DNA from 2 places in the Butyricicoccus sp. AM27-36 genome. Region 2 is predicted to be linked to the other one. Evidence: riboswitches for the same ligand, from Rfam matches in the RefSeq annotation. Region 2 holds a riboswitch; the other holds the start of a gene.
What was found. A riboswitch is a leader RNA that binds a small molecule or an ion and turns the genes downstream of it on or off. The one in region 2 is predicted to bind thiamine pyrophosphate.

Region 1: it holds a riboswitch for thiamine pyrophosphate, as region 2 does, so the genes downstream of both, thiS (sulfur carrier protein ThiS) here and DW724_RS08315 (TenA family protein) in region 2, are expected to answer to the same signal.

Annotation. Positions count from the first base shown of each region.
Region 1 covers NZ_QUJR01000002.1:234,608-238,269, reverse strand. Annotated here, with positions in the region: gene DW724_RS04775 (thiazole synthase) at 1-147, opposite strand, end outside; gene mscL (large conductance mechanosensitive channel protein MscL) at 226-639, shown strand; gene thiF (sulfur carrier protein ThiS adenylyltransferase ThiF) at 687-1,322, opposite strand; gene thiS (sulfur carrier protein ThiS) at 1,531-1,725, opposite strand; TPP riboswitch at 1,798-1,900, opposite strand; gene dinB (DNA polymerase IV) at 1,999-3,213, shown strand; gene DW724_RS04750 (hypothetical protein) at 3,248-3,662, opposite strand, start outside.
Region 2 covers NZ_QUJR01000005.1:90,767-94,428, forward strand. Annotated here, with positions in the region: gene thiE (thiamine phosphate synthase) at 1-179, opposite strand, end outside; gene thiD (bifunctional hydroxymethylpyrimidine kinase/phosphomethylpyrimidine kinase) at 191-994, opposite strand; gene DW724_RS08315 (TenA family protein) at 991-1,665, opposite strand; TPP riboswitch at 1,890-1,989, opposite strand; gene DW724_RS08320 (transposon-transfer assisting family protein) at 2,197-2,397, opposite strand; gene DW724_RS08325 (LPD25 domain-containing protein) at 2,401-3,662, opposite strand, start outside.

The DNA of each region.
Region 1 (3,662 bases), on a different contig from region 2:
CTCATTTGCGCGGCGCAGCGCCAGCGTGATGATCTGTGCGCCTGCGTTCTGCACGGCAGCGTTGATCAGGTCGAGCGAATACTTGCCGGAACCAAGGATAAAGCGGGATTGGAACTCATGTCCGCCGATTACAAGTGTATCTTTCATGTGAAAAACTCCTTTTTCTTGCCCCATTTAAGGGAAATGTGTAAACTGATAGTATAAATAAGAAAGGGGAACGTAAAAGTGAAAAGGTTTATCGAAGAATTCAAAGCCTTCGCGCTGCGCGGCAACGTGATGGACATGGCGATCGGTGTTATCATCGGCGGTGCGTTCACCAGCATTGTCACCTCGCTGACCGAAAACCTTATCAACCCGATCCTCGGCCTGTTCGGCGGCACCGATTTAAGCGGTTTCGTGCTGAATCTCGGCGGTGTGGAGCTGCGCTACGGTGCATTCATCACCTCGATCATCAACTTTTTGATCATGGCGTTCGTGCTGTTCTGTCTGCTCAAAGCGGTCAATAAGCTGACTGCGCTCGGCAAAAAGCCGGAAGCACCCGCAGAGCCGACCACCAAGGTCTGCCCGTTCTGCTGCAGCGAAATTCCAATCAAGGCCGTGAAATGCGCGCACTGCGGTTCCGATCAGCCGAAAGAATAATGGAGAGTGGAGAATGAAAGCTGCGGCTTCCGTTCTCCATTTTCTATTTACGGCTCCGTTTCGCCAATGAGCAGACGCAGCACCATGGTTCCCTCGTGTGCCGAGCAGACCGCTACGCGCGGCGCCATCAGACCGAGACCGTCGGCTACATCGCTTGTACCGTCGCCGCAGAGGTACACATGGCCGAAGCGTTTTTCGGTCTTGATCAGGTTCGCTGAGCCGTAGCCTGCCATGCCGCTGCCCGACACGACCGGCTTTTCCGGCAGTCTGGTAAGCAGATTCTCGAGCAGCATAGCCTTCTGATCCGGCTTGTCGAACGCCTCCACGACCACATCACAGCCGGAGAACAGCCGCTCCACGTTGGACGGAACGACCCGCTCGGTGTAAGTCTCGTAGGTGAGATACGGATTGATGGCCTCAAGCTGCTCGACAAGCGCGAGCGTTTTCGGGATGCCAAGGTCTTTCATCGTGTAATGCTGACGGTTGAGGTTGGTGATATCCACCACATCGAAATCCACGAGGATGAGATGACCGACACCCAGCCGCGCCAGAAAAATCGCAAGGTTGGAGCCAAGCCCGCCCAGACCCGCAATGCCGACACACGCCTTGTCCAGCTTAGCCTGAATATCCGCGCCGTGGCGTTCCACCAGTGCGTCATGCAGTTGTTCTTTGGTTAAAATCATGATTTTTCTCCTGTAATCACGCGCAGCGTGCATTTAATCGGAAAGAAATTGCATTGCAATTTCTATGAAAACCGGGAGCATGTATCTCGGTTTTCATACCAGTAAAAAATGTGTGTACCGCTCGCGGCGCGCAAATTTCTTTGGGATATATCCGCGTTTTACGCAGTATGTCCCCTTCGCACCAAACTGTGGTTTGGTGCGAAGGGTATCAGCCGCCGCCCACGAAGCATACGACTTCCAGATGGTCTGCATCGGTCAACTTCTCTTCCGCGAACTGCGCGCGCGGAATGATGGTGCCGTTCTTCTCGACAGCCACACGCTGCGGGTCGTGACCCAGCTCATTCAGCAGACCCAGTACGGTGCCCTCTGCGGGCACTACTCGGTCTTTTCCGTTAACTTTCATGCAAATATCCTCTTTTCCGCAAGAAAAAATGCTCCGGTTTCACCATTCGGTAAAACCGGAGCATTAAAATTTCAAGTATATGCGACAGCTTCCCTACGATGGTGCTAACCAACAGGTTCAAAAGGTTAGGCTCTCGCCCTCTCAGCCGCTCATCACGGCACCCTTGCTTGCAAATACAGTATGCACCTCATTCTCCCACTTGTCAAGCACATTTTTTTCGGATATAATGCAGTTATACAATGCAAACATTCGTTCGAAAGGAGATGATGACCGATGGACAGAACCATTCTGCACTGCGACTGTAACTCGTTTTTCGCGAGTGTGGAAACGCTGCTCGACCCGTCGCTCGCCGATGGTCCGACCGCGGTCTGCGGTGATCCGGAGAGCCGCCACGGCATCATTCTCGCCAAGAACGAGAAGGCCAAAGCCTTCGGCGTACAGACCGCCGAGACCATCTGGCAGGCGAAACGAAAATGCCCGGATTTACGGCTGGTAGCACCGCACCGGAGCGAATATGTGAAGTTTTCGCGCAAATGCAACGAGTTGTACCTGCAGTACACCGATCTTGTCGATCCGTTCGGCATTGACGAATCCTTCCTTGATGTCACCGGCTCGATGCACCTGTTCGGCTCCGGCGAGCATATCGCGGACGAGCTGCGCCGCCGCATGCGCGAGGAGGTCGGACTGACCATCTCGGTCGGCGTGTCGTTCAACCGCGCGTTCGCCAAGCTCGGCAGCGATTACAAAAAGCCGGATGGCACGACGGTCTTTTCGCGCGAAAATTTCAAGCAGCGCGTGTGGTCCTTGCCCGCGAACACGCTCCTGTATGTCGGCAAACGCGCCAGCGACCGGCTGAACCGACTGGGCGTACGCACGATCGGCGAGCTTGCCGCCTGTGATCCGGCGTTTATCCACAGCATTCTGGGCAAAAACGGCGATCTTCTGCTGCGTTACGCCAGAGGCGAGGACGATGAGCCTGTGCGCTCGTTTTACGCGGAACGAGAAGTCAAATCGGTCGGCAACAGCATGACGTTCGCGCACAATCTGCTCGGCGCGGACGAATGCCGCATGGGCATCACGGCGCTGTGCGACAATGTCGGCAGACGTTTGCGAAAGCGCGGCATGGTGTGCCAGACCGTGCAGCTCGGCATCCGCGACCCGGAATTTCACAACCGCTCGCGTCAAATAACGCTTGAGCGGCCGACCAATTCCACGCGTGCGCTCATCGACCTGTCCATGCAGCTGCTGCTCGGACATTGGCCGATGGACAAGCCGGTGCGCCTGCTCTCGGTCACGGCAGCCAATCTGCTGCCGGAAAATCAGTCGTGCGAGCAGCTTTCGCTGTTTGACGCCACCGAGGATATCCAGAAGCGCGACCGTCAGCATAAGCTCGACCAGACGGTTGACGCGCTGCGGCAGAAATTCGGTGATAAATCAGTCATGTTCGCGCATTCGGTGAAGAAAAAGGATAAAACGGATAAAAAATGAGGACATATCTGCCGGATATGTCCTCATTTTTGCGTTACTGCGTTAGCCGGAAGGATACCGCCCAGTTGCCGTCCATCAGGTCGCTTGCGGTGTAGATATCACCGGTAAGTGTACAGCCGGCAACATCCTCGTATGCCATCGGGAAAACGTACTCTGTGTAATCAATATCATTGTCAAAATCCTTGTAGGATACCGTGTATTCGCACATCCGTTCCGTGCCGTCCGCAAGGTGCAAGGTCGAAAAATCTGCGTGATTATCCAGCGTCAGCGAACCATCTGTGCGATAATGCAAATGCAGTTCTCCATTTCGCCATCCGGCAGCAATCAGTGCGCATACCCCGTTCTCGCTCTGCCACAAAGTGCCCTGCGGAACAAGAAAATCATAGTCGTGCATGGTTTCGTACAGCGAGATATCCGACGCACTCAGACCGTTGATATCGTGATTCTCG
Region 2 (3,662 bases):
TCCGTAACCTGTTTCACGGCAACAGCCTGATTGTAAAATTCTAATGAGGACAATTCTTTTTCTCGGAGTTGTATCATTGTGCAGCCTCCTAAAATTGCCTGTTCTACCGCTTCTGTCAGGCTATCGCAGCTCATTAGTTGACGATCAGTAACAAGATAAAGTGTATAATCAAAGTTCATTTTGCACCTGCCTATTCTTTAGATAAACCATGCTGATACAATTCGTAGAAATGGTGCGTCGGGCCACAGCCTTTTCCAATCGCAAGAGAGTGTTCGATTGCCATTGTGACATAAGCCTTTGCAGATTCGACTGCAAGCGGAACACTTTTTCCCTTTGCAAGCTGGGAAGCGATTGCAGAAGAAAAGGTACAGCCTGTCCCATGAGTATTTTTCGTATCAATGCGGGATGTTTCAAAATGGTAGAAATTTTCTCCATCAAATAGGACATCAACAGCATTTCCTATATGATGTCCACCCTTGACAACAATCGCCTTACAACCCATGGCATATATTTTTCTTGCGGCAGCCTCCATATCTGAAACTGTGGAAATCTGCATATCCGCTATTTTCTCTGCCTCTGGAATATTCGGAGTAAGTACATCGGCCAGTGGAATTACTGTGTCTATCAAGGTGGAAACCGCCGTAGGATTCATCAATGGGCAGCCATTTTTGGCATACATAACCGGGTCGATTACGACATTTTGGGGCTTATATTGTAATAGTTTCTTTGCCACCGCTTTCATACATTCTGGTGTAGAAAGCATACCGATTTTTACTGCGTCCACTTCAATATCTTCAAATACGGCGTCAATCTGTTTTTCAATCATATCCGGGGTAATATCTTGGATGTCGATAACACGGCTGGTGTTCTCTGCAACAACAGAAACAATAACACTCATTCCAAATACACCGTGAGCAGAAAAAGTTTTCAAATCAGCCTGAATACCTGCACCTCCGCTGCAATCTGATCCGGCAATGGACAATACTTTTTTCATTTTGCATTTTCCTCCATTCTCTCGTTCCGATAGGCCATCTTCCAAAAAGCAAGCTCTAACAAACTTGCTTTTTCAAAAATATCAGCCAGATACTTTTTATTTGCTACTGATAACCCGGCACATTTATGCTCTGCAAAAGCAGACCATTCTTTGCAGCTTTCTGCATATTGTTCATCCGCATAATCTTTGATAAAGTCCCAATATCTTGACTGTCTGCTTGTAGGAACAGCCGCCAATTTGCGGAATATATAGCTGTAACTTAGCATACAGGGAAGAACCGCCATTAAAATTTCTTCATTCTTTCCATGTGACGCAATCTCAAACATGAAATCAATGTAATTTTGATTTTCAGGCAAAGGGGCGATCAGTTCAATATCATCATCTGTTATGCAAAATTGCTTTAGATAATCCAGCCGCACTTCCGATTCCGTATCATTTACAAAGTTCAGCATGGAGTAGTAAAGCTGAATTTCTCTTAATGTAGCAGCATGAAAAATTGCCTTTCCGTATATGCGGGCATAGTTTTTCAGATAGATACTATCCTGAATCATATATCTCTTGAATTTTTCAAGAGGTAGCTTTCCAGTTTGCACTTCCTGCACAAATGGGGTAGCTGCACATTCTTCCCAAATGGGGATGTTGTGGGTTAAGATGTCTTTCATAAATGCCATGTTTGATCCTCCTAAGATAAAAAAATAGAGCCTCTAAAACAATTAGAAGCTCTTTCAGACGCAATACGAGCGTAAGAAATTGCTTCCCTACGCCGGTATTAGCCGACAGGTCCAGAGGTCAGGTCTTACCTTTTTCAACTTGTTCAGTTCCCTCGCAAACACATATCATATCTTATTCAATTAAAAAAGGACATTCCCAAAACAGAGAATGTCCAAAAAATACGAATCTGTATTCTTCAGCTCCCTGCGTTGGTATTAGCCAACAGGTTCAAAGGGTCAGGTTTTAACCTTCTCAACTACAAGGTAGTCCCCCTGCTTGAGTATTATTATAGTTAAGAAGTCCCCAAAAGTCAAGTCTACGCATTTAGGGCGATAAAAGTCCACGGAAATCAAGGGTTTTTCCGCATGGTCGGCAGGCAGGTGGATAAAGTTATCCTGTTCCCCTCAAAACGGGGTTCTAAATGCGGAAAAATGGACAAAAAAGAAGCGCCGGACGCAGAGGCTTTGACACCTCCGCGCCCGGCGTTTTGCTTATTCGTCTGTGAAGTGGAACCGCTGCGCCGCAAAGTCGGCGTCACTCATGGTGTCCAACTTATCGGCGGTCTGGCAGGCCAGCGCTGCCATTTCCTTGTCCATGTCCGGCAAAGCTGCCCGGAGATTTGCCGCCGTCCTGCGGCGGTCGGCGTTGTGGTACAGACAGATCAGGTTTTCTTCTTCCACGGTGAAATACATTCCTCATACCTCCATTTCTTTTGATTTTTCCCGCGCCGGGGGCTTCTTTTTCTGCTCCTCCTTGGCGGCGGCAAGCTGCGCCCGGATGGACGGCTTCTTTTGTTTCTGCGTTGTCTTTTGGGTCTGCTTGGGCTTTTTGGCCTCCGCCTTGGTTGCCTCGGCCACATCCAAAAGGGAAATCTGTTCCCCGGCTTTTGCCCTTGCTTCCAGTTCCTCCATAGACGGGGCGTTGTTCATCATGCCGTCGATCATGTTGTAGTTCTGCTCGGTGGACATTTCCGCCGTCTTGATATGGCTTTCTGGCTGGGCGGGGATGGCAAAGGCTCTTGTGCCGTTTGCCATAATAAGATACCTGCCGTCCTCCGACTGGTGGTGGAATCCATACCCGGCGGCCTCCATCTGTTCCCGGCTCCTGTCGGTCAGATAGAAACGGCCTCTCGGCGTCTGGATTTGTTCGCCGGTCATGCACTCGTCCGGCGTGAGCTGCTTTTCCGGCTGGGCGAAAAACTCCGGCACCTGCCGGTAGTCGGCCCCCTCGTCCACATAGTAGGCGGTCTGTTTTCCATCCTGCCGGAACACCACAATATCCCCCATCGAGAGGGAATGTCCCTTGTAATCGGCGGGATGTTCCATGTTGAAGCGGCGGTAAATCTCGTCCAGTGTGATGTCCTTGTCCAGCGGCGCGGAGTAGATAAGCTGGTAATTCTTCCTGTCCACCGAAAGCCCATCCGCCTGCAATTCCTCATAGGAACGATAGCGGAAGTCGCGCCCCTCCGGGCCGGGCGGCACTTGGTAGATGGAAAAGTTGGGCTGCGCCGGGGCCTCATAGTCAGAGGCAACATATTCCTCCACCGTCAGCCCGGCAGTGGCGGCCTCCTGTTCCAGCTCTGCCTCGATCTGTTTTTTGTAGTCCTGCAAGCTCTGGTCGAAGTCGGCAAGCTGCGGCGGCTCCGGCAAGTGGTACTGGCCCTGATTGAGAAGCGGGCGGCACTCTTTTACATAGTCCAAAACCGCGTTGAAATAAGCGGTCTGTTCCGGCGTCAGGGTTTCCCCGGATCGCAGGGGACGCCGGGCCTCCTGCTCCATAGTGGCCAGATTGCAATGCAGCTCCATATATGGGACGAACTCATGCAGCAGCATATCCCGCTGGGCCTTGTCCGCCTCCCATGCCTCCGGCCCCTCATGGTGCAGCACATGGTTTTTCCAGCTTTCATCCTGTGCGTAGTATTCGTGATAGCCCCGGATATGCTGGATCAGGGAACCGT